Regions from separate parts of the Nocardiopsis mangrovi genome, predicted to be linked through region 3. Evidence: riboswitches for the same ligand, from Rfam matches in the RefSeq annotation. Region 3 holds a riboswitch; each other region holds the start of a gene.
What was found. Region 3 has a riboswitch for S-adenosylmethionine ahead of thrC (threonine synthase). Riboswitches for the same ligand answer to the same signal wherever they lie in the genome.
Positions count from the first base shown of each region.

Region 1: linked by a shared signal. The riboswitch ahead of ACFO4E_RS06440 (aminotransferase class V-fold PLP-dependent enzyme) and the one ahead of thrC (threonine synthase) in region 3 are both predicted to bind S-adenosylmethionine.
Region 2: linked by a shared signal. The riboswitch ahead of ACFO4E_RS19795 (ABC transporter substrate-binding protein) and the one ahead of thrC (threonine synthase) in region 3 are both predicted to bind S-adenosylmethionine.

Region 1 covers NZ_JBHSFQ010000004.1:147,142-156,526, reverse strand. Annotated here, with positions in the region: gene ACFO4E_RS06450 (CaiB/BaiF CoA transferase family protein) at 1-1,220, opposite strand, end outside; gene ACFO4E_RS06445 (DUF3870 domain-containing protein) at 1,272-1,646, opposite strand; SAM riboswitch class IV at 1,922-2,047, shown strand; gene ACFO4E_RS06440 (aminotransferase class V-fold PLP-dependent enzyme) at 2,119-3,474, shown strand; gene ACFO4E_RS06435 (SAM-dependent methyltransferase) at 3,684-4,466, shown strand; gene ACFO4E_RS06430 (DinB family protein) at 4,525-5,085, shown strand; gene ACFO4E_RS06425 (nucleotidyltransferase domain-containing protein) at 5,250-6,041, opposite strand; gene ACFO4E_RS06420 (hypothetical protein) at 6,384-6,548, shown strand; gene ACFO4E_RS06415 (primosomal protein N') at 6,613-9,156, opposite strand.
Region 2 covers NZ_JBHSFQ010000021.1:2,182-11,566, forward strand. Annotated here, with positions in the region: gene ACFO4E_RS19785 (hypothetical protein) at 1-63, shown strand, start outside; gene ACFO4E_RS19790 (GAF and ANTAR domain-containing protein) at 174-956, opposite strand; SAM riboswitch class IV at 1,275-1,395, shown strand; gene ACFO4E_RS19795 (ABC transporter substrate-binding protein) at 1,487-2,587, shown strand; gene ACFO4E_RS19800 (ABC transporter ATP-binding protein) at 2,584-3,726, shown strand; gene ACFO4E_RS19805 (ABC transporter permease) at 3,726-4,625, shown strand; gene ACFO4E_RS19810 (ABC transporter permease) at 4,618-5,487, shown strand; gene ACFO4E_RS19815 (hydantoinase/oxoprolinase family protein) at 5,484-7,613, shown strand; gene ACFO4E_RS19820 (hydantoinase B/oxoprolinase family protein) at 7,610-9,385, shown strand, end outside.
Region 3 covers NZ_JBHSFQ010000010.1:104,587-113,971, reverse strand. Annotated here, with positions in the region: gene ACFO4E_RS12945 (R2-like ligand-binding oxidase) at 1-683, shown strand, start outside; gene ACFO4E_RS12940 (NUDIX hydrolase) at 694-1,116, shown strand; gene ACFO4E_RS12935 (MsnO8 family LLM class oxidoreductase) at 1,155-2,210, opposite strand; gene ACFO4E_RS12930 (septum formation family protein) at 2,347-2,904, opposite strand; gene ACFO4E_RS12925 (septum formation family protein) at 3,068-3,565, opposite strand; gene groL (chaperonin GroEL) at 4,208-5,833, opposite strand; gene ACFO4E_RS12915 (ubiquitin-like small modifier protein 1) at 6,163-6,441, opposite strand; gene thrC (threonine synthase) at 6,527-7,792, opposite strand; SAM riboswitch class I at 7,805-7,946, opposite strand; gene ACFO4E_RS12905 (alpha,alpha-trehalose-phosphate synthase (UDP-forming)) at 8,305-9,385, shown strand, end outside.

The DNA.
Region 1 (9,385 bases), on a different contig from region 3:
CGATCGGCGGGCAGGCCGAGTTCGGCCAGGACGCGGGACGTGTGCTGGCCCAGCAGCGGGGGAGGGGCGGCCGGTGCCCCGGCCGCCCCCGCCGGCGCGGAGTCCGTCCGGAACCCCGCGCGGACCGTCTCCAGCCGCCCCGCGAGCGGGTGGTCGGTGGCCAGCAGGACGTCGTCGCCGGCGGCCTCGGCGGTGCGCACGGCGTCGAGCACGCCGCGCACGCGGCCCACCGGGACCCCGGCCTCCAGCAGCAGGCCCGTCCAGGCCGCGGCGGGGCGGGTGCGCAGCGTCGCGCTGATCTCGCCGACGAGTTCGGCGCGGTGGGCGACGCGCTCGGGGTTGGTGGCGAACCGGGCGTCGGCGGCGAGGTCGGGGCGGTCCAGGACCTCGCACAGCCGCCGGTAGAGGGCGTCGTTGCCCGCGGCGATCACGATCTCGGAGTCGGCGGTGGGGAACGCCTGGTACGGCACGATGCTGGCGTGGGCGTTGCCGAAGCGCCCGGGCTCCTCCCCGGTCACCAGGGCGTTCTGGGCCACGTTGACCAGGCTCGACAGGGCGGAGTTGATCAGCGACACGGTGACGTGCTCGCCCCGGCCCGTGGCGCGGGCGCGCACGAGCGCGCCGAGCACCGCGACGGCGGCGTTGAGTCCGGTGAGGACGTCGGTGATCGCGACCCCGACCTTGGCGGGCGGCCCGTCGGCGTCGCCCGTCACGGCCATCAGCCCGCTCTCGGCCTGCACGATGAGGTCGAAGCCGGGCCGGCCCTCAGGGGTGTGCCCCGGGCCGAACCCGGTGATCGAGCAGTAGACCACGGCGGGGTTGCGCCGGGAGACGGCGGCGTGGTCCAGCCCGAGGCGCTCGATCACGCCGGGCCGGAAGTTCTGGACCACCACGTCGGAGCCGGCGCACAGCTCGCGCACCGCGGCCAGTCCGTCGGGGTCCTTGACGTCGACGGCAAGGCTCCGCTTGCCGCGGTTGACGGCGAGGTAGTAGGCGGCCTCGCCCCCGGCCGAGGGGGGTCCCCAGGCGCGGGTGTCGTCGCCGTGCCCGGGGTGCTCGACCTTGACCACCTCGGCGCCCATGTCGGCCAGCAGCATGGTCGCGTACGGCCCGGCCAGGACCCGGGACAGGTCGGTGACCCGGACCCCCGCCAGCGGCGGGGGCGTGCCGGACGGGGGCACCGCGCCGCCGCCCGCCGCGTCGTCGTTCGTCGTCTCCACCTGTGCGCTCCTCGTCTCCGCTGGGGGTCGGTTGTGAGCCGGTGTGGCGCGTCAGGGCCGGTCCGCGGGTGCGGCGGCCCCTTCGCGCAGCTGGTGGTAGGTCTCCAGGCAGCGGCGGAGCGCGGTGGTGAGGGCGGCGCCCGACTGCCCGGCGTAGCGGGTCTGCACGCGCTCGACGATCTCGGCGAGGTCGGAGGTCACCGAGAGCCCCTCGACCAGGGCGCGGAAGAAGTCCTTGGCGAGGTCGGTGAGCAGCGTGGTGTCGGCGGCGACGATGCGGCCGTCGGACAGCTTCACCGCGAGGACCACGCCCAGGCGCTCGTACTGCGCGTGGCTGGCCACGCCGTCGGGAAGCCGGGCGTAGCCGGAGACGAGGACCACATCGGGGTCCTGCAAGAGCTCGGATGTGCGATCGGGACGGCGCACGGGTCCCCCTCCATTGGGCAGCGTGAAACTCCGGTGTGCTGGAGTCTCGCGCCTGGCAGGGCGGCCGGGAAGAGCCGGGCGTCCTCAGCGGGAGGGCAGACGAGGCCAGTATCACCGATGGGCTCCGCCCATTGTCAATTCCCCCCGCCGATCCGCCCCGCGGCGCCTCCCGCTCGGCCTGCGGGGCGCCTCCAGGGCCCACAGGCACGCTCGATCGGGGGTCCCGGGTGCCCGGGTTGCGTGGGTTCCGGGCGGGTGCGATATAGTCCACCGCAGGTCATGAGCGCCAGCGTCAAGCCCCGGCTTGCTGGCCGGCAACCCTCCTTCCGCGGTGGGGTGCCCCGGGTGAGGACCAGGTCGAGACACGACCGCTTCGTAACCGTGTCAGGCAAGCGCGGACCCCGTCCGGTCCGGAGCCGCAGTGCTGCTGTGCGCTCCTCCCGGGGTCCCTGAGGGCCCTGGAGGTGCCACCATGACTGCCGTCGCCGAAAACCCGACCATCGATCCCCTCCCCACCGCCGGCCTCGCCGTAGTCGGGGCCGGCGTGCGTATCCCGCTGGTAACCGGCGAAGAGGTCGACTACGCCAACTTCGACTACGCCGCCAGCGCCCCGTGTCTGACCGCTGTGCGCGACGTGCTCGGCGACGCCCTGCCCTACTACGCCAGCGTGCACCGGGGCGCCGGGTTCCACTCCCAGGTCAGCACGGCGGCCTACGAGCGCGCTCGGCGCACGGTGGCGGCCTTCCTCGGCGCCCGGGACAACGACGCGGTGGTGTTCGTCCGCGGCACCACCGACGCCCTCAACCTGCTGGCCCGCTCCATCCCCGACCAGTGCACCGTCGTGGTGTTCGCCGGCGAGCACCACGCGAGCCTGCTGCCTTGGCAGCACCGCGGCAGCAGGGCCGGGCGCGTCGTGCGGCTGCCGCTGCCCGAGAGCCCGGCCGCGGCCGTCGAGGCGGCACGGGAGGCACTGCGGTCGGCGCCGGAGGGGCCGCGCCTGCTGTGCGTCACCGCGGCCTCCAACGTGACCGGCGAGATCTGGCCGGTCGAGGAGCTGACCGCCGTCGCCCACGCCGCAGGCGCGCGCATCGCGGTCGACGCCGCCCAGCTCGTCCCCCACCGGCGGTTCAGCCTGGAGGACACCGGCGCCGACTACGTCGCCTTCTCCGGGCACAAGCTCTATGCCCCCTTCGGCGCCGGGGTGCTGGCCGGGCGCACCGACTGGCTCCAGGCCGCCACCCCCTACCTCGCCGGCGGCGGCGCGACCGGCAACGTCACCGAGGACGACGTCCGCTGGAACGACCTGCCGGCCCGGCACGAGGCCGGCAGCCCCAACGTGCTGGGGGCGGTCGCCCTGGCCGCGGCCTGCGACGCGCTGACCGCGGCCGGGCAGGAGGCCCTGCACGCCCGCGAGCAGGCGCTCCTGGACCGGCTGCGGGCCGGGCTGGCCGCCGTTCCGGCGGTGCGCGATCTGAGCCTGTGGGACGCCGGCCACCCGCGCGTGGGCATCGTGTCCTTCGTCGTCGACGGGCTGCCCAGCGACCTCCTCGCGGCGGCGCTGTCGGCGGAGTACGGCATCGGGGTACGCGACGGCCTGTTCTGCGCGCACCTGCTCACGCGCTGCCTGCTGCCCGAGGGACACGCCCAGGCGGTGCGGGCGAGCCTGGGGCTGGGGACCACCGAGGAGCACGTCGACCGGCTGATCGGGGCCGTCGCCGAGCTGGCCGCGCGCGGGCCCCGCTGGGAGTACGAGGACGACGACGGGCGCATCGCCCCGGTGCCCGACGGCCGCGGCTTCCCCGATGTCCTTCCGGGAACTCCGGCATAAAGGGTCATAAATCTACAAAACGGTCAAAACGCGATCTTCTCCGTAAAGGTTGCATTCGACACCGTTAAATAATTCAATGGTGAAACACATCACTCACGACCGGTAACATCGGGCGCTAATGGGGGGCGGCGTACGTTCGCTCGCGGGGCACGGCCCCCGCGCGGCCGACCGGCGCCGCCCGGCACCGGCGACGGCCCGGGGGGCGCATCGTGACCGACAAGCGGCGGGCACTGCACATCGGCGAGGACCAGCCCCTCGCCGATATCCCCACGCCGCGCGTCATCCGCATCAGCGACCACCGCGCCCGTTCCCGGCCCTCCCGCCCCGACCCGTCCGGCGGCGCCGATACCGCTCCGCCGGCCCGGCTCGCCCAGTCCCGCCGGGGCTTCCTCCGCCGCGTCGTCGGCTACCTCGCCGCCGATGCCGGCATCCGCCAGTTCATCGACCTCGGATCCCGGCTGCCCGCCGGTGAGGGCATCGCCCAGACCGCGCGCGCCCACGACCCCGACGCCCGCGTCGTCTACGTCGACACCGACACCGCCGTCTCCCTGCACGGCACCACGCCGCCCGCCGGAAGCGCCGCCGTCCCCACCGTGGCCGTCGAGAGCATGCGCCCCGAGCTGATCGTCACCCGGCTCAGAGCGCGCGGGCTCATCGACTTCGGCGCCCCCGTCGCCGTCCTGCTCACCGACACCGCCCCCCTCGCCCTCGGGCACGGCGGCGACCCGCACCTCCCGCACGACCTCGTCCGCGCCCTGCACGCTGTCCTGTGCCCCGGCAGCCACGTCGCCATCGCCCAGCGCGTCTCCCCGGACCGCTCCGGCACCGCCCCCGCACCCGACGCGCACTCCCGCGAACTCGCGGCCGCGGTGTTCGAGCCGTTCACGGTGATCGAGCCCGGTCTCGCCGACCTCGCCTGGTGGCCCTACCCTGACGAGGAGGTCACGGCCGAGGGAACCGGGGTGCTGGCCGGCGTCGGGCGCAGGGACTGAGCCCGCCGCCCACGCGGGACGCGCCGGGCACCTTCCGGCGCCGGGGGGAGGAGACGGCATGAACTGGACCGGGGAGATACTTGCCCAGCTGGAGTTCCACTGGGACACCACGCTGTGGCCCCGCCTCCGGGGCCTTGGCGACGACGAGTTCTTCTGGGAGCCGGTCGACGGCTGCTGGTCGGTCCGGCCGCGCCCCGACGGCTCCTTCGCCGCCGACTGGGAGTGGCCCGAACCCGTCCCGCCGCCCTTCACCACCATCGCCTGGCGGCTCGGCCACATCGTCGTGGCCGTCCTCGAACTGCGCGTCAACCGCCACTTCGGCGACCGCACGCTCGACCTGGCCGATGCCCCCTGGCCCGGCAGCGCCGAGGAGGCGCTGACCCGGCTGCACGACGGCTACGAACTCTGGCGGGCCGGGGTGCGCGGCGTCGACATCGACGGCCTCGCCGCGCCCGTGGGCGAGGCCGAGCCCCCGCAGTGGGCCGACTTCCCGTTCGCCATGCTGGCGCTGCACGTCAACCGCGAGATCATCCACCACGGCGCCGAGGTCGCCTGTATGCGCGACCTCTACCGCGCCCGCCTCGCACCCGACGCGGCCCGCGTCCCCGACCCGGTGTGAGCCGGGGGTGTGATCCCGGACCCGCCCTTGCCGCGTGCGGCCGGCTCCGAGCCCGTTCACGGGACCGGAGCCGGCCGCACGCGGAATCGGGCCGGGCGCGGTGCCCGAACGGCCCGGTCGCGGCGCCCGCATACGGGCCGGCGGGCGGCCCCGCGAACCCGGGTCTAGGCGGGGACGGCTCCGGCCTCCCGCCGCCACGCCCGCGCATAGGCGTCGACCAGCCACCGGTCGGCCCACTCCTCGTCGGGCCGCTCCCGCAGCGGCGAGGTCCGCACCAGGCCGGTCAGCCTCCCCTCCATCTCCGCGGCGGCCTCCAGCGCCTCCTCCATGGTGTGCTCGCCGCGGCGCAGCTCCCGCAGCCACGTCGCCCACGGGTCGGGCATCGGCAGGGTGACCCGGCCGGTCTCCAGCATCTCCACGCCCTGCACGCCGAGCCGCACCATGTGGTAGGCGAACTTGACGTCGAACCCGTGCACCTCCACCAGTTCGGGGCGGTTGGTGTGCCGGCCGCCGCGCCGCCCCAGCATGCTGTCCCGCTGGGCGCGCAGGTAGCCGAGGAACCGGTGCCCGGCCCGGCGCGACAGGATGCGCTCCGCGGACGCGCGCAGCTCGCGGCCCAGCGGCGTCGCGGCGACGATCTCCTCCTCGGGCACGAAGAGGGGGAGCAGCACCGTGGGATTGCCGTCCAAGGCCAGGCGCAGCCACTTGCGCAGCGAGTACACGGTCAGGTCGAGGTCGCCCGCCCCCGAGCGGACCCCCTCGGGCTGGGTGCGGAAGATGTACTGCTCGAAGGAGCGCAGGCCGACCACGTACTCCGGGGGCTCCACGCAGATCCCCATCTCGTCGCGGTCGTCCTGCCCGGCGACGGTGATCCCGTGGACCCCCGAACCCACTTGGCAGCGCAGGATCGTCCCCCGCTCGGCGATCGCGGCGTGCTCCGGGCTCGAATGCCTCATCCGCGGAGTCCTTTCCCATCCGGACGCGACGGCCTCGCGCCGGGCACCTCCCGCGGCAGGGAAGTCGTCGAACGTACCGCGCACCGCCCGCCGGCCGCGACGGGTTTTCCGGGCGTTCCCGACATCGTCCGGTCCAGGGGCGGCCGTTCGCCTGGATGCCGTTTCCGGCCGAACCCGTTCACCGACCACCGGCCTGTGCCCTTCGCTGAGAGCACGGCAGGGCTCGATCGCGGACCATCCGGACCATCCGGACCAAGGCGCGCGGTTCACAGCCGTGTGCGACCGGCTGCGGGCGTGGGCGGCGGGCCCGGCGGAATCGCGGAAGAGGATCGCGGCGATCGCATGAGGTGCCTCCGGAGCACCTACGCCATGGCCTCCGGAGGCCGCGTCGGAGGCACGGAGGGCCCGGCGATCCGCATGCGCGACACGCGGCACCGGGACCAGGCCGCCACCACCGTCCCGGCCGCGGAACGGCCGGCGTTCGACGGCCGTGTCGACGAGCTGTGAGCGTCCGCCGGCGGCCGCCGGGGCGTCCGAACCCCGCCGGGATCCGGGGCCCGGCAGCCGGCGGTCAGACGACCTCCAGCGGGTCCATGCGGACCTGGGTCAGGTGTTCGTCCTTGCGGGCGCTGCGCGCCGACGCCGCGGCCTTCAGGGCGGCCGTCAGGCCGCGGATGTGCGAACGCGGCACCCGGAGCAGCGCGCGCTCGGTGCGGTCGTCCTCACCCCCCTGGGGCACCGGTACCGGTCCCAGCAGCTCCGCCGAATCGGGGAGGCGGAGCGCGTCCAGCAGCTCACGCACGTGCGGGGCGCCCCCGGTGACCGACGCCATGGCGACGGCGGGCGGGAAGCCCAGCTCGCGCCGGTCGGCCAGCTCCCGCTCGGCGAAGACGCCCGGATCCCAGCGGATCAGCGCCTGCGTGGCCGGCACGTTCGCGTCGGCGACCACCACCACCTCCCCGCCGTCGTCCGCGGCGCGCACCAGAGCGGCGGCGTTCAGCCAGCGGCGCAGCGCCTCCTCACCCGCCCGCAGATCGGCGCGGCCCAGCAGCGCCCAGCCGTCGAGCAGCACCGCCGCCGTGTAGCCGCCATCGGCGACCGGCTCCGCCCCGGGCGTGGCCACGACCAGAGCCGGACGGCCGTCCACACGGGTGAGGACGTCGTCGCGGCCCGAAGTGCGGACCTTCAGCGACGGGAACGCGCGCCCCAGCTCCTCGGCGGTGCGGCGGGCGCCGACCACGCCCGCGCGCAGCCGGGTCCCGCCGCAGGACCCGCACGCCCACCCGCCCGAGATCCGCCCGCACCAGCGGCAGTACGGCATGGCGTGCGCGCTGCGGAGGGCCAGCGGCCCCTGGCAGGACTCGCACCGCGCGGGCTCACGGCAGGACGAGCAGGCCAGCGACGCGATGTAGCCGCGCCGGGGCACCTGGATGAGCACCGGGCCTTTGGCGGCGGCCGCGCGCGCCACGCGCAGCGCCAGGCTGGGGATGCGCGCCGTGCGGGCGGCCTCGTCGCGGGACAGCTCGCTGTCGTCGTCGGTGGAGCGCACCCGTGGGGCGCGCCGGCGCAGGGTCTCCCGGTCGGCGGCGATGGGGTGTGCCCAGCCGGACTCCACGAGCTGGGCGCCCTCGGCGGTGGTGGTGAAGCCGCCGATCAGCGCGGCGGCGCCCGCTCGGTGGGCGCGCATGGACAGCACCGTCCGGGCGTGCGGGTAGGGGGCGCGCGGCTCGCTGTGGACATCGGCGCCGTCGTCCCAGAGCACCACCAGCCCCAGGTCGTGCACGGGGGCGAAGGTCGCGGCCCGGGTGCCCACCACGGCCCCGATCTCGCCGCGCAGCAGCGCCAGCCACCGGCGGTAGCGCTTCGTCGGGCCCAGCTCCGCGGTCAGCGCCACGTGCCGGTCGGCGCCCAGGCGCGCGGTCAGCGCGGCGTCGACCGTAGCGACATCGCGCCCGTCGGGCACCACCACAACGGCGCCCCGTCCCGCGTCCAGCGTGACGGCGACGGCCGCCGCGATCGCGTCGGCCCACGCCGGCCCGGGCAGCGCCCGCCACACGGCCCGCGGGGCCTGGCCGCTGCGCAGCGCGTCAAGGAACGACGGTCCGGCGGGGTAGTCGGCCCACGGGGCGGCGCCGGACGCCTCGGCGGATGGGACATCGGGCGAGATCGTGTCGACCGACGGGGCGGGAACGGCGTCGGCCTCCGGAGAGGCGGGCCCGAGGGGTTCGCTTTCGACGCCGATCGCAGGGTCCACGGTTTCAGCGGGTGGAGTACCCGCGTTGCCGGTAGCGGTGGAAGGCGTTTCGCCATCGCCGACCTGGGGGGGCGGAGCCCCCGTGCCGGAAGCGGGGCCGGGAGGCGCGGTCTCCGTGCGTCCGGGCTCTGGGGGATCGGCGAGAAGGCGCGTCGCAGCGGCGCCCGCCCCTTCCGGCGACACGTCCTCGGCAGCGGACCCACCGACACCGGGATCGGCGGCCGGGGCACCGGAGGCGATGCCGCTGGTCTCCGAGTGTGCGGCAGAGGGTGGGGACGGCCCGTCTCCGTCCTCGTGGCCGGACGTCTCCGCGCCGGATGCGTCATTTCCGGTGGGGTCCTCGACCGCCTCGGCCACGGCCTCCACAGCGGCGTCGGTCGCGGCCGCCGCGGCCCGCGCCGCCTCGGCCGCCTTCGCGGCCTCCTGCTCGACCCGGGCATGCCGCGGCGGGATGGCCAGCCGCAGTACGTCGTTGAGCGTCCCGGCGTAGCGGTCGGCGACGGCGCGGGCCAGCTCGCGGATCTCAGGGGTCAGCACGGGCTCGGGCGACACGACGTCGCGCAAGTAGGCCAACTGCCCTTGGAAGTCGGTGGTGTCCGCCCGCTCCAGCAGGTAGCCGGAAAGCACCTGGCCGCTGAAGGGCACGCGCACCCGGCAGCCCGGCACGGCGGACTCGTGCATGCTCTCCGGCACGTGGTAGTCGAACGGCCGGTCGAGGTGGGGGAGCGGAGTGTCGACCACGACCCGCGCGACCGGCAGCTCCGCGGCGGGCCGCCGCTTCTCGGGCGGCTTCCACGCGGCCACGGCGGCACGCGGCAGGTCGAACAGCATCCCGTGGCCGGGGTCGGACCGCTCGCTCAACAACACCTCCGGGTAGGAACCGTTCACGGGCGGCCGGGAGCGGCCGTCCACGCTCGGGCGGACCGTGCCGCGCGCGGGCGCGGTGGCGCGGCCGGTGCCCCGGGCCTGTCAGGGCCGACCGGAGCCTTCGGCGTCCGCGGCCGGCACCCGCGGCCGGAACGAGGCACGATGGCCGGTGCGCCGCGCCGCCCTGCCGACGCACGAGTCGACGCCACCAGGTTTACCAGAG
Region 2 (9,385 bases), on a different contig from region 3:
TACGACGAGGGCGACCCCGATGTGCCGACCGGCTACGGGGTGGTTCTCGCCTCGGGCCTGTAGGCCGGCACCCGCGTCCCCTCCCGCCGGCAGGGCGGGCGGGGGCGGCGGGCGCGGAGGGGTCCCGGCCGTTCCCTCGGCCGGGACCCCTCCGCGCTGCGGGGCCGGGTCGTTCAGGCGGGCTCGGCGGAGTCCGCCGGGGCCGGTCCCGCGAGCGGGTCCCCGGTCTCGGCGTCGCCCGGCGGCGCCGGGGCCGGCACGGCGCCGGCGCCGGTCACGCGCAGGGCGACGTCGCGCAGCTTGGTGTTGGTCTGCATGGAGGCCCGCTTGAGGACGTCGAACGCCTCGGCGTCGCTGAGCCGGTGGCGCTCCATCAGGATGCCGACCGCCGCCCCGATGTCGTGCCGGGTCGCCAGGCCCGCGCGGACGGCGGCCTCGCGCTCGGCGGAGGCGATGGCGACGGCGGCGTGCGAGGCGAACACCCACCCCCTCTCCTGGGCGGCGGCGTCAAAGGCGGCGGTCCGCGTGGCGTACATGTTCAGCGAACCCAGCGACCCGTCGTGGGTGAACAGCTCGAACCCCATCATCGAGCCGATCCCCAGGGCCAGCGCCGGCGCCCGGTAGGCGGGCCACCGGTCCTCCCGTGCCATGTCGTCGACGCGGACGGCGCGCTCCCCGCGCGCGGCGGCCAGGCAGGGGCCCTCGTCACAGTCGAACTGGGCCCGGTCGGCGGCACGGGCGAGCTCCCCGGTGGCCGCGGCGGTACACAACGCGCGGCCGGGCCGGTCGGCCATGAGGATCCCGGCCTCCTCGCATCCGTCGAGCGTGTGCACGGCCAGCCGGACGATCGCGTCCAGGACGTCGCGGACGGAGTCCTCGGAGAGCAGGTCGCGCGCCATCTCGGCGAAGACGCGGGGGTGGTCGCGCGCCGGCGTCTCGTTCGCGGGATCGTGCACGGCCTCGGCTCCTCGGCTGCCCTCGCCCGCGGGTGGGGCGAACCTGGCGCCCCGACTACCCACGACCCCGCCCGGTACTCGCGGCCGGGCGGCCGCCTCCGCGGGGCCGTCCTGGCGCGCCGCGATGCGCGCGGGTCGCCCCTGTGACACCCTGCGGTCGAATGATCTCCGCAGTTCGGACCCTGTACCCCGGTGCCGGAGCGGCGCTGCGGGGGACGGGGGAGGCGGGCGGGCGCCGGCCGAACCAGGGCGGAGTGTGCGACAGGGCACCCGACCTCCAAGAGTGGAAATGTCGGGATTCTCTGTTATGTTGATCTTCGTCACGAGTTCCAGCGACAAGCCCCGGCTGGCTGGACGGCAACCCTCCTCCGCGGCGGGGTGCCCCGGGTGAGGACATGGCCGTGGCCGGTGCCGAAGGCATCGGCGGCAAGCGCGGAGCCCCGCCACCGGCAGCGGGCCCCGACCCCCGGCGCAGGGCGCTTGCCGCCGCTGCCCCCGGCCGCCGAGAAGTACAGGCGAAGGGACGCCCGATGCAATCCACGACTCGACGCAGGGTCGCACTCACCTCCGGCGCGGCGACGTCCGCGCTGCTCCTGCTGGCCACGACCGCCTGTGGCGGCGTGGACACCTCCGGCGGCGGCGGGGGCGGCGACGAGATCACCGTCACCGCGTTCGCCGGCGAGTGGGGCAGCCTGTTCGAGGAGTCCTTCGTCGCACCGTTCGAGGAGGAGACCGGCATCACGGTGAACGTGGTCACCGGTGCCGACGCCGACTGGCTCACCCGGCTGCGCGCCGCCAAGGGGGAGAACCCGCCCTTCGACGTCGTGGCGCTCACCTCGGAGACCTTCCACCAGGCGGTCAACAACGACGTTCTCGAACCGCTGGACACCACCCGCCTGGAGCACTGGTCCCAGCTCGACCCCGTTCTGGTGGAGCAGTCCACCGTCGAGGGCTCCGCCTACGGGGCGCCGCTGACCACGGGGTCGCTGGGGCTGCTGTACCGCACGGACGAGATCGACGAGGCCCCGCAGGACTGGACCGACATCTTCAACGAGGAGTACTGCGGCCACATCGCGCTCCCGCCGCTGACCTACAACGCCGGCCTCCAGTTCTTCTCCGCCCTCGTCGCGCAGAACGGCGGCACGCTCTCGGAGCCCGACGCCGTCGACCGCGCCTTCGAGGACCTGGAGAAGCTGAAGGACTGCGTCTCGGCCTACCCGGCCGACGCCGGGACCGTGGCCACCACGATCCAGAACGGCGACGCCTGGATCGTGCCGTTCTGGGACGGGCGCGCCTTCGCGATGGAGGCCGAGGGGCAGCCGATCGGGTTCAGCTACCCGACCTCCGGCGCGGTGGGCGCCCTGACCTCCTACTACATCCCGGCCGGCAGTGAGAACACCGACGCCGCCTACCGGTTCCTCAACTACCTGACCTCCGCCCAGCACCAGAAGCCGTTCGCGCAGGGCACCTTCTACGGCGGGGGCAACGACTCCATCGAGTACGACCCCGAGTTCACCGCGAAGGTGGAGTACGGGCCCGAGGTCTACGAGGGCTTCACCTGGGTCGACTACGACGCGGCCACCCCCAACCTCAACGAATGGCAGCAGCGGTGGAACGAGATCTTCCAGTGAGCGGTCCCGGTGACGGGCCGGCCGGGGCCGATGGCGAGCACGTCGTCGTCGAGCGGCTGACCGCGGGCTACGACGGCACCGGCGTCCTCGACGTCGACCGGCTGGCCATCCGCCGCGGCGAGTTCCTGTCGATCCTGGGCCCCAGCGGGTGCGGCAAGACGACCCTGCTCAACTCCCTCGCCGGGTTCGTGCTGCCCACCGGCGGCCGCATCACCATCGACGGGGCCGACCTCACCGACGTCCCCCCGCACCGGCGCGGCCTGGGCATGGTCTTCCAGAGCTATGCGCTGTTCCCGCACATGACGGTCGCCGAGAACGTGGCCTACGGGCTGCGGGTGCGCCGGGTGGAGCGCGCCGAGCGCATCGAGCGGGTCACCGAGGCGCTGCGCCTGGTCGGTCTGGAGGACTACGCCCGGCGCCGCCCCCGGCAGCTGTCCGGCGGCCAGCAGCAGCGGGTCGCCGTGGCCCGTGCGCTGGCCACCCGCCCCGCGGTGCTGCTGCTCGACGAGCCGCTGTCCAACCTCGACGCCAAGCTGCGCCGCGAGATGCGGGTCGAGCTGCGCGAACTCCAGCAGCGGCTGGGGATCACGATGGTGTTCGTGACCCACGACCAGGAGGAGGCGATGTCGTTGTCGGACCGCATCGCCGTTCTCAACGGCGGGCGGATCGAGCAGCTGGGCACCCCGCAGGAGGTCTACGCGACACCGGTGAGCCGGTTCGTGGCGGAGTTCGTGGGCGCGGCCAACGTGATCGAGGGCGTCGCCGACGGCGACGGCGACCTGGTCTCCGGCGAGGCGCGGGTGCGCACCGGCCTGGCCGGGCTCGCGCCGGGCCGGGAGACCGTGGTGGCGCTGCGGCCGGAGAAGGTCGCGGTCGGCACCCGCGAGGCGGCCGCACCCGGCGGCGCGGGGCGGGGGTCCGCCGACGGCGTGCTCGTCTACCGCGCCTTCCTGGGCGACGCCTGGCAGGCGGAGATCGAGGTGGCCGAGGGCGTGTCCCTGGGGGCCCGCACCGCCGCCGAACCGCCGCCCCCGGGCACGCGGGTGACCGCCCACTGGTCGCCCGCCGACGTGATCCGCTTCGCCGGTCCGGAGGACGCCGACGCGGGCGCCGGAACGGCCGGGCGCGGGACCCGGTGATGGCGATCGGCCCCGCCCCCTCCCCCTCCGCGGCGCCGACCCGGCGCCCGCCCCGCACCGGAATGGGCTACGTGCTGCCCGCGGTGGTGTTCCTGGCGGCGTTCTTCCTGGTGCCGCTGGTCCGGGTGCTCTCGCTGAGCCTGCACCCGGTCGACGCGGCCGGCAACCCGCTGCCCGAGTACTCCCTCGTGCAGTACCAGCGGGTGTTCACCGAGGCGTTCTTCTCCGACGCCCTGGTCCGCAGCCTGCTCACCGCGCTGCTGGTCACGGTGGTGTGCGTCGTCCTGGGCTACCCCGCGGCCTACGCGCTGGCGCGGGCGCGGCCGGGGGTGCTGCGCACGCTGATGTTCGTGATCGTGCTGTCCCCCCTGCTCACCAGCGTGGTCGTGCGCAGCTACGGCTGGGTGGTGCTGCTGTCGGCCAACGGCGTCGTCAACCGGTTCCTGACCTCGACGGGGCTGCTGGAACGGCCCGCCCCGCTGCTGACCAGCTACGCGGCGGTCGCCATCTCGGTCACCCACGTCCTGCTGCCGTTCGCGATCATCCCGCTGACCACGGCGCTGGGCGGGATCGACCCCGACCTGCGGCGCGCCTCGCACAGCCTGGGAGCAGGGGCGGTGCGCACGTTCGGGCGGGTCACCCTGCCGCTGAGCGTGCCGGGGATCGCGACCGCCGCGATGATCGTGTTCCCGCTGGCCATGGGCATCTACATCACGCCGCTGCTGGTGGGCGGCGCCAACCAGCCGCTCGCGGGGCTGCGCGTCTACAGCCAGATCACCAGCGTCTACGACTACCCGGTGGCGGCGGCGCTGAGCCTGACGCTGCTCGTCCTGACCCTGGTGTGCGTCACGGCGATGGGCGCCGGGTTCCGGTTCTGGGAGAGGAAGCTGCATGGCTGAGATCGCCGGGGCCCGCGCGGCCGGTGGCGGCCCGGCACGGCCCGCGTCCCCCGTCGCACGGCGCCGCGGCCCCCTGGCGCGCGGCGCCGTCCGGACCGCGGTCGCCCTGCCCGCGGTGCTGGTGTTCGTGTTCCTGGCGGCGCCGCTGGTGGTCCTGGCCATCAGCTCGCTCAACCCCGCCGCGTCGCTGGCGTTCCCGCCCGAGGGCGTGTCGCTGCGCTGGTACGCCGAGGTCTTGGGCTCGCCCGACTGGGGGGTGTCCTTCCGGCTGAGCGGGCTGCTGGTGGCGATGGTGGTGGCCACGACCGTGGTCCTGGGCACCCTCGCGGCCTACGGCCTGGCGCGCGGGACCTTCCCGGGGCGCGGGCTCATCGCCGGGCTGGCGCTGGCCCCGCTGATGGTCCCGGAGATCATCATCGCGCTCGGGCTGCTCTACTACTTCCAGGGGCTGGGCCTGCTCAACACCATCCCGGGGCTGTGGCTGGCGCACTCGGTGGTCGCGCTGCCCTTCGCCGTGCGCACCATCCTGGTCAGCGCCCGCCAGCTCGACCCCGCCCTGGAGCGGGCGGCGGCGACCCTCGGGGCGGGGCGCGCCCGCGTCTTCTGGACGGTGACGCTGCCGCTGCTGCGGCCGGGGATCCTTGCGGGCGCCGTCTTCGCGGCCGTCACGTCGCTGGGCGAGGTCGCGGTCTCCGTCCTGGTGTCGGGGGCCAACACCGTGACCGTTCCGGTGCGCATCTTCTCGGCGGTGCAGTTCGAACTCGACCCCTCGGTCGCCGCGGTGTCCACGCTGCTGATGCTCACGAGCGTCGTCGTGATGGTCCTGGTCGACCGCTTCACCAAGCTCTCGGAGGCACTGTGACCGCCGGCGAAGGCACGACGACCCCCGCACCCGGGGCGCCGGGAGCCGGCGCCGCGGCGGGCGGGGCGCGGGTGGGCATCGACGTCGGCGGGACGTTCACCGACTTCGTGCTCGCGCTGCCCGGGGGCGGGACGGCCCACCACAAGGAGCCCAGCACCCCCGCCGACCCCGCGCTGGCGGTGGCCCGCGGGCTGGCCGCGGTCGTGGCCGCCGCGGGGTTGCGCCCCGGCGACCTGACGGGGATCACCCACGGCACCACCATCGGCCTCAACGCGATCATCCAGCGGCGCGGTGCGCGCATCGCCCTGGCCGTGACCGAGGGCTACCGCGACATCCTGGAGATCGGCCGCAGCCGGATGCCGTCCTCCTTCGACCTGCACGCCGCCAAGGAGGAGCCGCTCGTCCCCCGCGACCGGATCGTGGAGATCCCGGCGCGGCTGGGGCCCGAAGGCGCCGCCCTGCGGTCGCCCTCCGACGCCGAACTCGCCCGCGCCGCCGAGGAGCTGGCCGCGACCGGGGCCGACGCCGTGGCGGCGGTCGTGCTGCACGGGCACACCGACCCCGGGTTCGAGGCCGATGTCGCCGCGCGGCTGGGCGCGCTGCTGCCCGGAATGCCGGTGGTGTCGTCGGCCGCGGTGTGGCCGGAGGTCCGCGAGTACGAGCGGACCCTGGTGGCCTGCCTCAACGCCTACATCCAGCCGCTGATGAGCCGCTACTTCGACCGGTTGGAGCGGCTGCTCGCCGAGCTGGGCGTGCGCGCCCCCGTGCACATCACCGCCTCCAACGGGGGGTCCCTCAGCCTGGCGTCGGCGCGTGCGCGCCCGATCGAGACCGTGCTGTCCGGGCCGGCCGCCGGCGTGACCGCGGCGGCCCGCCTGGGCGCGGCCGCCGGGGTGGACCGGATCGTCACCTTCGACATGGGCGGCACCAGCAGCGACATCGCGGTGACCGTCGACGGGGAGCCGGAGTTCGCCGTCCACACCACGATCGGCGGGCTGCCGCTGATCCTGCCGGTCGTCGCGGTGAGCGCGATCGGGGCGGGCGGCGGCTCGGTGGTGCGCGTCGACGCCCACGGGGTGCTCAAGGTCGGCCCCGAGAGCGCGGGCGCCGACCCCGGCCCCGTGGCCTACGGGCGCGGCGGCGAGCGGCCGACGGTCACCGACTGCTACCTGGCCACCGGTGTCATCGACCCCGGGGCGTTCCTGGGCGGCCGGATGCGGCTGGACGCCGCCGCGGCGCTGGGCGCGCTGGAGCCGGTCGCGGCCGGGATCGGGGCCGGGCGGGGGCGGGAGGCCGCCGAGCGGGCGGCCGACGGCGCGCTGCGGATCGCGACCGCGGGCATGGCGGTCGAGCTCCAGAAGACGCTGGCCCAGCGGGGGCTGGACCCCGGCGACTTCACCCTCGTCCCGTTCGGCGGCGCCGGCCCCACCCACGCCGCCGTGCTGGCCGAGGAGGTCGGCATCGGCGACATCCTGGTCCCGGCGTCGGCGGCCACGCTGTGCGCCCTCGGCGCGGCAGCCGCCGACCTGCGCCGCGACTTCGCGCGCAGCCTGCGCCGGCCGCTGGACGACACCGTGGCGGCCCGCGTCCGCGAGGTCCTGGCCGGGCTGGCCGCCGAGGCCCGCGCATGGCTGGCCGAGCAGGACGGGGCGCCCGCCGCCGACCCGGTGATCTCGCTGTCGGCGGACCTGAGCTATGTCGGCCAGGCGTTCGAGCTGCGGGTGCCCCTGGGGACCGGCGGGGACGCGGCCCTCCTGGACGCGGCCGCCCTGGCCGGGGCGCTGCACGCCGAGCACGAACGGCTCTACGGCTTCCGCGACACCGGGGCACCGGTGCGGGTGGGCACCGTGCGCCTGGCCATCACCGCCCCGCGGCCCGGTGTCACGGCCGGGGCCGCCGCGCGCGGAACGGGAGCGCCGCGGCCCCGCGGCCGGCGCCCCGTGCTGGTGCGCGGCGAGCGGGTGGAGGCGCAGGTGTACGACCGCGCGGCGCTGCTCGCGGGCCAGGCGCTGGACGGCCCGGCCGTCGTCGAGCAGGACGACACCACCGTACTCATCCCGCCCGGCTGGTCGGCCGCCGTCGACGACGCCGGGAACCTGCGACTGCGCGCGAGGACGAGCGAATGAGACTTCCCCCGGTCACGCTGGAGATCATCGGCAACAAGCTCGCGGCCCTCACCGAGGAGATGTGCCTGACGCTTCAGCGCACCAGCCGCTCGCTGTACGTGAAGGAGACAGCGGACTTCTGCTGCGCCCTGGCCGGGCCGGACGGCGCGTTCTCCGCCTACCCGCGCGGGATCGGGGTGTCGGGGTTCGTCGGCCTGAACTGCCGTACGGCGGTGGAGCAGGCGGGCCCGCTGGAGCCCGGCGACGTCGTGATCACCAACGACCCCTACCGGTCGGGCGGGCTGGCCACCCACCTCACCGACATCCAGCTCATCGAGCCCTACTTCCACGAGGGCGAGATCGTCGGCTACGGGTGGGCGTTCATCCACTGCTCCGACATCGGCGGGCGGGTCCCCAGCAGCCTGTCGCCCACCAACGACGAGATCTTCCAGGAGGGGTTGCAGATCCCGCCGGTGCGGCTGGTGCGGGCGGGCGAGCGCGTCCCCGAGGTCGCCGCGCTGATGGCCGCCAACAGCCGCACGCCCGATGCCAACGAGGGCGACCTGCGGGCGATGCTGGCCGCGCTGCGCACCGGGCGCGAGCGGCTGGCCGGGATGATCCGCGCGCACGGCGCCGCCGACGTGCGGGCCGCGCAGTCGGACCTGGTGGCCTACAGCGCCGACCGGGCCGCCGCCGTCCTGTCGGGGCTGCGCGAGGGCACCTACCGGTTCACCGACTTCCTCGACGACGACGCGGTCTCCCCGGTCCCGGTGCGGATCAGCGTGGCCGTCACCCTCAGCGGGGGCGGGCTGCACCTGGACTTCACCGGGACCGACCCGCAGGTCGCCGCGGCGTTCAACATCGCCAGCCACGGCCGCGCCCACGCCTGGATCACCACCCGGGTGCTCGCGCTGATCTGCACCCTGGACCCGCAGATCCCGCTCAACGCCGGGATCATCGCGCCCATCAGCGTGACCGCGCCGGAGGGCTCGGTGGTCAACGCGGTGCGCCCGGCGGCGGTGGGCATCCGCCACGCCACGGCCTCGCGCGTGAACGACGCGCTCGGCGGGGCGCTGGGGCTGGCCGCGCCGGAGACCATGCCGGCGGCGAGCAGCGGGCTGGTGGTGCCCGTAGTGATCGCCGAGCAGCACGGCGGCGGGCAGAACGTGCAGGTCCTGGAGCCCATGGTGGGCGGGACCGGGGCGCGGTACGGCGCCGACGGGGTGGACGGGCGCGACAGCGGGATCTCCAACCTGTCCAACAACCCGGTGGAGACGGTGGAGACCGAAATCGGGGCGCGCATCCTGCGCTACGGGCTGCGCACCGACTCCGGCGGAGCCGGCCGGTGGCGCGGCGGCAGCGGCCTGGAGCTGGTGTTCCAGGTGACCGGCGAGGACTCCCGGCTGCTGGCCCGCGGGCTGGAGCGCCTGCGGTTCCGGCCCTGGGGCGTCTCCGGGGGCGGGCCGGGGGCCCCGGCGGAGCTCGTCGTCAACGAGGGCACCCCGCGGGAGCGGCGGGTCGGCAAGATCGATGTGCTGCCGCTGGGGCGCGACGACGTGGTGACCCTGCGGACATCGGGCGCGGGCGGCTACGGCCCCGCGTTCGAGCGTCCGGCGGAGGAGGTCCTGCGCGACGTCAACCGCGGCGTCGTCTCCGCCGCCGCGGCGCGGCGCGACTACGGCGTGGTGATCTCGGGGACGGGCCGGCACGCGGTGGTCGACGCCGGTGCGACGGCCGCCCTGCGCGGCGGCCCCGCACCTGAGGCGCCCGAGGGCGGCGGCTTCGGCCCCGAG
Region 3 (9,385 bases):
CCCAGTTCGCGTTCGAGGAGGCCAAGCACGTCCAGGTCTTCCGGCTCTGGCTGGACGCCCTGGGCGTCGACGCCGACCTCCACTCCCACCTCGACCGCAACCCCGGTTACCGGGCGCTGTTCTACGAGGAGCTGCCCGCCTCCCTCAAGGCGCTCGACGACGACCCCGGGCCCCGCAACCAGGTGCGCGCCTCGGTCACCTACAACCACGTCATCGAGGGGTCCCTCGCCCTGACCGGCTACTACGCCTGGAACCACATCTGCACGGTGCGCGGGATCTTCCCGGGCATGCGGGAGATCATCAAGCGCATCGGCGACGACGAGCGCCGCCACATGGCGTGGGGCACGTTCACCTGCCGCCGCCACGTCGCGGCCGACGACGCCAACTGGGCGGTGATCTCCGACCGGTTGCAGGAGCTGATGCCGCACCTCATGGCGACCGTGGAGCGCAACGACGAGCCGCTGACCGACCCCGAAGCGCGGCAGTACCAGATCCCCCACGGAGAGCTGCTGAAGTACGCGAGCGACCGGGCCATGCGCCGGCTCGGCGCCATCGAGACGGCCCGCGGGGTGCCGGTGGCGCGGATCGACGTGGACGCGTCCCCGGAGGAGCTGGAGGAGCGGTTCGGCGCCGAAGACCGGGCCGCACTCGCCGAGGCCGGCGGCGGAACGGGGGAGCGCTAGGCTTGCGCCCATGAACGCCTCCTCCGCCGCACCCGCCCCGGTGATCGACGCCCTGGCCTGGGTTCGGCTGAACGACCGCCGGCTGCTGTGCGTCCGCACCCGCGGGCGCGAGCTGTTCTACCTGCCCGGCGGCAAGCGCGAACCCGGCGAGAGCGACGCCGAGGCGGTCGCCCGTGAGGCGGCCGAGGAGGTGGGCGTGGCGCTGCGGCCCGCGACCATCACCCCCTACGCGGTGATCGACGAGGCCGCCGACGGCTACCCCGAAGGCACCCGGGTGCGCCTGGCCTGCTTCACCGCCGAGCACGACGGCGAGCCGGCGGCGCGCAGCGAGATCGCCGAGCTGGCCTGGCTGGGTTCCGCCGATCGGCCGCGCTGCGCCCCCGCGGTACGGCGGCTCCTGGACCTGCTGCGCGACGACGGCCGTATCGACTGAACGCGCGCCGGCCGACGGCCGGTGCGCCGCGCGGGCGCTCAGCGTCCGGCGCGGCCGACCGTCCCGGGGAGGCCGGCGCGGTACCCCGTGCCGTCGCCCAGCCCGGCGATCCCGGCGAGCCGGCGGTAGGAGTCCAGCATGCGGCCCCGGTCGAAGGCGCTGAGGGTGACGAGGATCTCATCGGCCGCGGAGCGGGCCAGGAGCGCGTCGAGTTCGGCGGACACCTGGTCCTCCGTGCCGTGGACGTGTCCCCGCATCGCCTCGTCGAAGCGGTCGCGCTCGCGCGCCGTCATCTCGCGCGCGGCCACCTCCTCGGGCGGGGACAACGGCGGGAAGACGCCGCGCGTGCGGGCGTGGGCGTTGGCCCACGCCTCGGACGCCAGCAGCATGCGGGCGGCATCGGGGGTGGCGGCCACGGCGACGTTCATGGAGACCACCACATAGGGCCGGGCCGACCACGGCGACGGCCGGAAGCGCGCGCGGTAGCGCTCGATGAGCCGGAGCATCTCGTCGGTGCCGCGGACGGGGGCGATCACCAGCGGCAGGCCGGCGTCGGCGGCGAAGGCGGAGCCCTCGCCCGTGGCCAGGATGAACGGGGCGGGGTCGAGCCCTTCCCCGGGGATGGCGCGCACACCGGGGTGGACCCGCTGGTCGCCGGTGAAGTAGCCGAGGAGTTCGGCCACCTGGGCGGGGAAGGCGTCGGCCGCTTCGGTCCCGGTGCCCAGTGCGCGCCGGATGCCGCCGGTGAAGGCGACCGACCGGCCGAGGCCCATGTCGATGCGTCCGGGGTGCAGTGCGGCGAGGACGCCGAACTGCTCGGCCACGATCAGGGGCCGGTGGTTGGGGAGCATCACGCCGCCGGTGCCGATGCGGATGCGGCGGGTGGCCGCGGCGAGGGACGCCGCCAGGACGGCGGGCGCGGATCCCGCCACACCGGGGACGCTGTGGTGCTCCGACACCCAGAACCGGTGGTAGCCGAGGGACTCGGCCTGACCGGCGAAGGTGAGGGTCTCGCGCAGGGCGCCGGCGTGGTCCCGCCCCTCCCGGACGCTGGACCGGTCGAGGACGGACAGGCGTGTCGATCGCAGGGTCACACCTGTATCAACACCACGTGGCGGCCGGAATTCCGCGGCCTTCCCGAACCGGGCGGGGCACCCCGGGTCGGTCGGCACATCGGCGTTCCGCGGTTCCGCGGAGAGGGTGGGTAGGGGAAGGGGCGCGGGGCGGTCGCTAGCGGGCGGCGCCGGCGAGGGTGCCCGTGGTCTGCACGTCGGGCTCGTAGATCAGGCAGTCGATCTCGCGGTCGCCGGAGTCCCAGGACTGCTGGGTGGGCGCGTACCACGAGAAGTACAGCACGGACGAGCCGTAGTCGATACCGACGAAGGACTCGAAGGCCGCCTGGCAGCCCTCTTCGGCCTCGGTGTCGATGGCGGTCTGGTCGAACGACGAGGCGGTCGACTGGATCTCGTGGTAGACCTCGGAGTCGTGCGGCTCGGCGCAGGAGATCGTCGGGATCTCGGTGACCTCGCCGGTGCTGGCACCGTCGTTGACGCAGTCGCCGACCGACAGGTCGAAGATGTCGGTGTTCTCCTCACCGCTTCCGGGCGCCTCGGCCGGGGGCGCGGCGGTGTCGCCGCCTTCCGCCGCGGGGGCCGACTCGGTCTCGGGGGCCGGCTGAGCACCGCCGCCGGCGATCTGCTGGATCAGGGCGCCGCACCCGCTGAGGGACACGGTCGCGCCGACGGCGGCGAGACCGATCAGCGTGCGGACGGTCAAAGACTTGGACATCAGAAACACTCCATCCTTGGTGATGTGACACCTGTGTCGGCCGTTTGCGGGGGCCGGGCGGAACTCCGCGGCCCGCCACGGTCCGGGCGGGGCGGCCCGGATCGGTCGGAACTCCGTTGTTCCGCGCTACGGGCGGAGAGGCGGTTGCACGAGCGGGCGACGGCTAGCGCCCGGAGCCCTCAAGGGTGCCCGTGTTCTGGACGCCCTCCTCGTAGATGAGGCAGTCGATCTCGCGGTCGCCGGAGTCCCAGGACTCCTGGGTGGGCGCGTACCACGAGAAGTAGAACACCGAGGTCTCCCACGAGGCTCCGACGAACGGCTCGAAGGCCGCCTGGCAGCCCTCTTCGGCCTCGGTGTCGATGGCGGCCTGGTCGAACGACGAGGCGGTCGACTCGAACTCGTGGTAGACCTCCGAGTCGTGCGGCTGGTCGCACCCGATGGTGGGCACCTCGGTGACCTCGTCGGTGACGGTCGCGTCGTTGAGGCAGTCGCCGACCGAGATGTCGAAGACGTCCGTGTCCGCTTCGTCCGCCATGGGGTCGTCGAGCTCGGCCTCGGCGGACGCCTGGACGTCCTCGGCCGCGTCGAGCGTCTCCTGGAGGGCGGCGCCGCAACCGCTGAGGGAGACCATGGCCCCGACAGCGGCGAGTCCGATCAGCATGCGGACATTAAAAGGCTTGGACATCGGGAAAACTCCATTGAGGGGAGCGGGGAATGGGGATATCAGTGAACGTATCAGCACGCATCCGCAGCTCGAACATTTTGCCCCATGGATGAGGTTTATGTCCAGGTCAGACCGGGGGAAGATTTTCGGTAACGCTGCGAACACGTTCGGGATTCCCGAGCGGCAATGCCTGTACCCTCAGGTTTTCGCGCGCCTGCGCCACCGTACGGTTGCGTTTCCGTTGCCGTATCGCAACCCCTTCAGAGCACTCTCAGTGACATCCCGAAAAAAGGGCATCGGGGGAAAGCAGTGCGACGCACGGAACACCGAAACGGTTCCATGCGTCTTCGACATGCGGCCAATGACACATTCGCGTAGCCCGCATCAGGCGGACGGCGGAATGGCGGGCGCGGGAATACGAGAAAAGCAGCCGACACACGGGAGAACGGCCCGCGTCGGCGCGGTGACGCGCGGGCCCCGGGACCGGCACCGCCGCGGCGCTCCGCCGTCCCGCCGGCCCGCTGCAAAGGAGCGCCCGGCCGCGGACACGAGCAAGGGCGGCCCCGCAGGGGACCGCCCTTGTCGTCGCAGGTGCTGCTGTTCGCGTACCCGGACCTCAGAAGACCTCGACAGGAGGGCTTAGAAGTCCATGCCGCCCATGCCGGCGTCCGGGGCGGCCGGGGCGGCCTTCTCCGGCTTCTCGGCGATGACGGCCTCGGTGGTCAGGAACAGAGCGGCGATGGAGGCCGCGTTCTGCAGCGCGGAGCGGGTGACCTTGGTCGGGTCGATGACGCCGTCCTTGAACAGGTCGGTGTACTCACCGGTGGCGGCGTTGAGGCCGACACCCGGGTCCAGGCTCTTCACCTTCTCCGCGACGACGCCGCCCTCAAGGCCGGCGTTGATCGCGATCTGCTTCAGCGGCTCCTCGATGGCGCGGCGCACGATGTCGGCACCGATGGCCTCGTCGCCCTGGAGCTCCAGCTTCTCGAACGCCGGGACGCCGGCCTGGAGCAGCGCGACGCCGCCACCGGGCAGGATGCCCTCCTCGACCGCGGCCTTGGCGTTGCGGACGGCGTCCTCGATGCGGTGCTTGCGCTCCTTGAGCTCCACCTCGGTGGCGGCACCGGCCTTGATGACCGCGACACCGCCGGCCAGGCGCGCCAGGCGCTCCTGGAGCTTCTCGCGGTCGTAGTCGGAGTCGGTGCGCTCGATCTCGTTGCGGATCTCGTTGACCCGGCCGGAGATGGCGGTGGCCTCGCCGGCGCCGTCGACGATGGTGGTCTCGTCCTTGGTGACGACGACCTTGCGGGCACGGCCGAGCATGTCGAGCTCGGTGTTCTCCAGCTTGAGGCCGACCTCTTCGGTGATGACCTGGCCGCCGGTCAGCACGGCGATGTCGCCGAGCTGCGCCTTGCGGCGGTCGCCGAAGCCCGGGGCCTTGACGGCGACGGACTTGAAGGTGCCGCGGATCTTGTTGAGGACGAGGGTCTGGAGCGCGCCGCCCTCCAGGTCCTCGGCGATCAGGACCAGCGGGCGGCCGGCCTGGAGGACCTTCTCGACAACGGGCAGCAGCTCGTTGTTGTTGGAGATCTTGGAGTTGACGATGAGGATGTAGGGGTCCTCGAGGACCGTCTCCATGCGCTCGAGGTCGGTGGCGAAGTAGGGCGAGATGTAGCCCTTGTCGAAGCGCATGCCCTCGGCGAGTTCGAGCTCCAGACCGAAGGTCTGGCCCTCCTCGACCGTGATGACGCCTTCCTTGCCGACCTTGTCCATCGCCTCGGCGATGGCGTCGCCGATCTGGGTGTCGCTGGCGGAGATGGAGGCGGTGGAGGCGATCTGCTCCTTGGTCTCCACGTCCTTGGAGATGTTGGCCAGCTCGTCGCTGATGCGGGAGACGGCGGCCTCGATGCCCCGCTTGAGGCCGACCGGGTTGGCACCCGCGGCGACGTTGCGCAGGCCCTCGCGCACCAGGGCCTGGGCGAGGACGGTGGCGGTGGTGGTGCCGTCACCGGCGACGTCGTCGGTCTTCTTGGCGACCTCCTTGACGAGCTCGGCCCCGATCTTCTCCCACGGGTCCTCGAGCTCGATCTCCTTGGCGATGGAGACACCGTCGTTGGTGATCGTGGGGGCGCCCCACTTCTTCTCCAGCACGACGTTGCGGCCCTTGGGGCCGAGGGTCACCTTGACGGCGTCGGCGAGCTGGTTCATGCCGCGCTCAAGGCCGCGCCGGGCTTCCTCGTCGAACGCGATCAGTTTGGCTGCCATAGACTTCTTGTCCTCCCGAGACCGGGCTGGTACGCGTGGGAACGAGCCGATGCCCGCGACGGACGGCCCCGGCTCGCCCCGGCAACCCGTCTGCCGGAGACCGCGGCCTCATCGTCTCGATCCGGAGTTAGCACTCCTCATCTCAGAGTGCTAAGGCTCCCATTTTTAGCACTCTCCATGGTCGAGTGCAAACGACCTGTGCCCGAATTCGCCGGGTGATCACCCGCAGGTCAACCCGGCCCCCGAAGCCGAAACCCGCACCCCCGGGACGGGCCCGGGGGATGCGGGTGGGGGTTCGGCGGCGCGCCCCGGCGCCGCCCGGGCGGGGCTCAGCAGCCGCCGGCGACCGCCGGGATGATGGAGACCTCGGTGCCGTCGGCGACCGCGGTGGCCAGGCCGTCGGCGAAGCGGACGTCCTCGTCGCCGACGTAGACGTTGACGAAGCGGCGGATCTTCCCGCTGTCGTCGAGGATCCGCGCCCGGATACCGGGGTGGGCGGCCTCAAGGTCGTCCAGCACGTCCTGGAGGGTGGCCCCATCGGCGGTCACCTCGGCCGCGTCCTTGGTGTAGGTGCGCAGGATGGTGGGGACGCGAACACTGACGCTCATGAGCGCATGACTCCTTGTCTTCGTGAACGGGCGCCGGCCCGCCCGGACGGGGCGGGACCGGGCCGGAAAGGGCGCGGGGGCGGCGTCAGAGCAGCCCGGCGTCCCTGAATGCCTTCAGGGACGGCTTGATGGTGGCGGTCACCCCGGCCTCGACCGCGTTGAGCGTCTTGAGGCCGTCGCCGGTGTTGAGCACGACCGTCTCGGCCGCGGGGTCGAGGGCGCCCTCGGCGAGGAGCCTGCGCAGCACGCCGGTCGTCACCCCGCCCGCGGTCTCGGCGAAGATGCCCTCGGTGCGCGCCAGCAGCCCGATGGAGTCGACCACCTCGGCGTCGCCGACGTGCGCGACGGCGCCGCCGGTGCGCCGGCAGATGTCGAGCACGTAGGGGCCGTCCGCCGGGTTGCCGATGGCCAGCGACTTCGCGATGGTGTCGGGCTTGACCGGCTGGATGACGTCGTGGCCCTCCTCCCACGCGCGGGCGACGGGCGAGCAGCCGGTGGCCTGGGCACCGAAGATCTTGTAGGGCCGGTCCTCGACCAGGCCCAGCCGGATCAGCTCCTGGAAGCCCTTGTCGATCTTGGTGAGCTGGGAGCCCGAGGCGATCGGGATGATGATCTGCTCCGGCAGCCGCCAGCCGAGCTGCTCGGCGATCTCGTAGGCCAGCGTCTTGGAGCCCTCACCGTAGTAGGGGCGGAGGTTGACGTTGACGAACCCCCAGTCCTCGCCGGCCGGGTCGCCGATCAGCTCCGAGCAGAACCGGTTGACGTCGTCGTAGTTGCCGTCGATGGCGACCACGCGGCCGCCGTAGACGGCCGCCATGATGACCTTGCCCTCTTCCAGCCCGGCGGGGATGAACACGCACGAGCCGAAGCCGGCGCGCGCCGCGGCGGCGCCGACCGCCCCGGCGAGGTTGCCGGTGGAGGAGCAGGACAGGGTGCGGAACCCGAAGGTGCGGGCGGCCTCGACGGCGATGGCCACCACACGGTCTTTGAAGGAGTGGGTGGGGTTGCCGGAGTCGTCCTTGACGTGCAGCGTGCGCATGCCGAGCTCGGCGGCGAGGCGGTCGGCGCGGACCAGGCGGGTGAGGCCCGGGTTCATGTTGGGCAGCTCGGCGACGTTGGCGGGCACCGGAAGCAGTTCGGCGTAGCGCCAGATGCTGGCGGGCCCGGCGGCGATGGACGCGTGGCTGACCTCGCCGAACTCGTAGGCGACCTCAAGGGGGCCGAAACAGAACTCACACGCGAAGCGCGGAGAGAGGTCGTAGCGCTCGCCGCACTCGCGGCAGGAAAGGGCCACTGCGGGGCCGAAAGGGCGGGCGGTGGTGGCACCAGGGCCGGTGGCGGTCATCGCCATGCGAGGCGTCTCCCCTCATCTTCCCTGTGAGCCGATCTGGCTCCAGGACGGAGTTGGCACCTGCCCCGGCCGCCCCGCAATTTCCGCGGAATCGCACGCCGAGATGGTTGCCGGGGCTTCGCAGGGCCGTTCCCTCCACCCCTCTGGATGAGCAATATGAAGTTGTCGGTGATCCGCTCGGGATACGTTCGCCACTGTAACCGACTCCCCACCGGCTCTGCCATCCGGGGGCGACCGCGATGGCGGCGCGCGGGCCGCGGCCGCCCGGGCGCGTCCGGGCCGCCGCACGCCCGTCCGGGGCGCGCGACGCCCTGGGGCGCACCGGATGCGCGCCGCGGCGCCGGCTCCGTATCCGGGCGGACACGCGCGGACATCTCGGCAGGTTTGGGTTCCACTGTGACGGGCGAGACCTATGACACCTTCCCGTACACCCACCCGGCCCCGCCCGGCGCCGGAGGCGGGTGGTCAAATGGGAGCTCGGCCCGGACATCGTGCGAGAGGTGGACGATCAGGTGGACAAGGCACAGATCCTCGTCGCATCCAACAGGGGACCGGTGTCCTTTTCGATCGACGACGACGGCGGGCTCCGCCACCGGCGCGGCGGGGGTGGGCTCGTGTCCGGCCTCAGCTCGGCCGCCGCCCAGGCCGACACGCTCTGGGTGTGCGCGGCCCTGTCCGACGCCGACCGCCAGGCGGCCGCCCGCGCGCCCGAGGGCCGGCTCGACCGGGCCGGGTTCGACGTGGGCGGCACCAGCGTGCGGATGCTCGACATCCCCCCGGCGACCTTCGCCAACGCCTACACCTCGGTCGCCAACTCCACGCTGTGGTTCGTCCACCACATGCTCTACGACACCCCCAACAAGCCCGGCTTCGGCGCCGGCTTCCGCGCCGAGTGGGCCGACTACCGCGCCTACAACGCCGCGTTCGCCGAGGGGCTGCTCACCGGCTCCGCCGACAACGCCCGGGTCGCCGTGCAGGACTACCACCTGGCCCTGGTGCCCCGCATGCTCCGCGGCCGCCGCCCCGACCTGCGCATCTCGCACTTCTCGCACACCCCGTGGGCGCCGCCGGAGTACTTCCGGATGCTGCCCGCCGACATCGGACGCGAACTCCTGGAGGGCATGCTCGGCGCCGACCACCTGGGCTTCCTCAGCCGGCGCTGGGCCGATGCCTTCTTGCGCTGCTGCGAGACCTTCCTGCGCGCCGACGTCGACTGGGCCAAGCGCACCGTCGAGTACGGCAGCCGGGTCATCGGTGTCGCCGTGCACCCCCTGGGCGCCGACGCCGACGGGCTGCGCGAGCGGGCCGCGGCCGACGACGTCGCCGAGCGCCGCGCCGCGCTGCGCGAAAGAGTCGGCGACCGCCGGCTCATCGTCCGGGTCGACCGCACCGAGCTGTCCAAGAACATCGTCCGCGGCCTCGACGCCTACCGGGAGATGCTCCGCGACCACCCCGAATGGCACGGGCGCGTCACCCACCTCGCGTTCGCCTACCCCAGCCGGGGCGACGTCCCGGAGTACCGCGAGTACACCGAATCGGTGCTCCGGGTGGCCAAGGAGATCAACGAGGAGTTCGGCACCGACTCCTGGACTC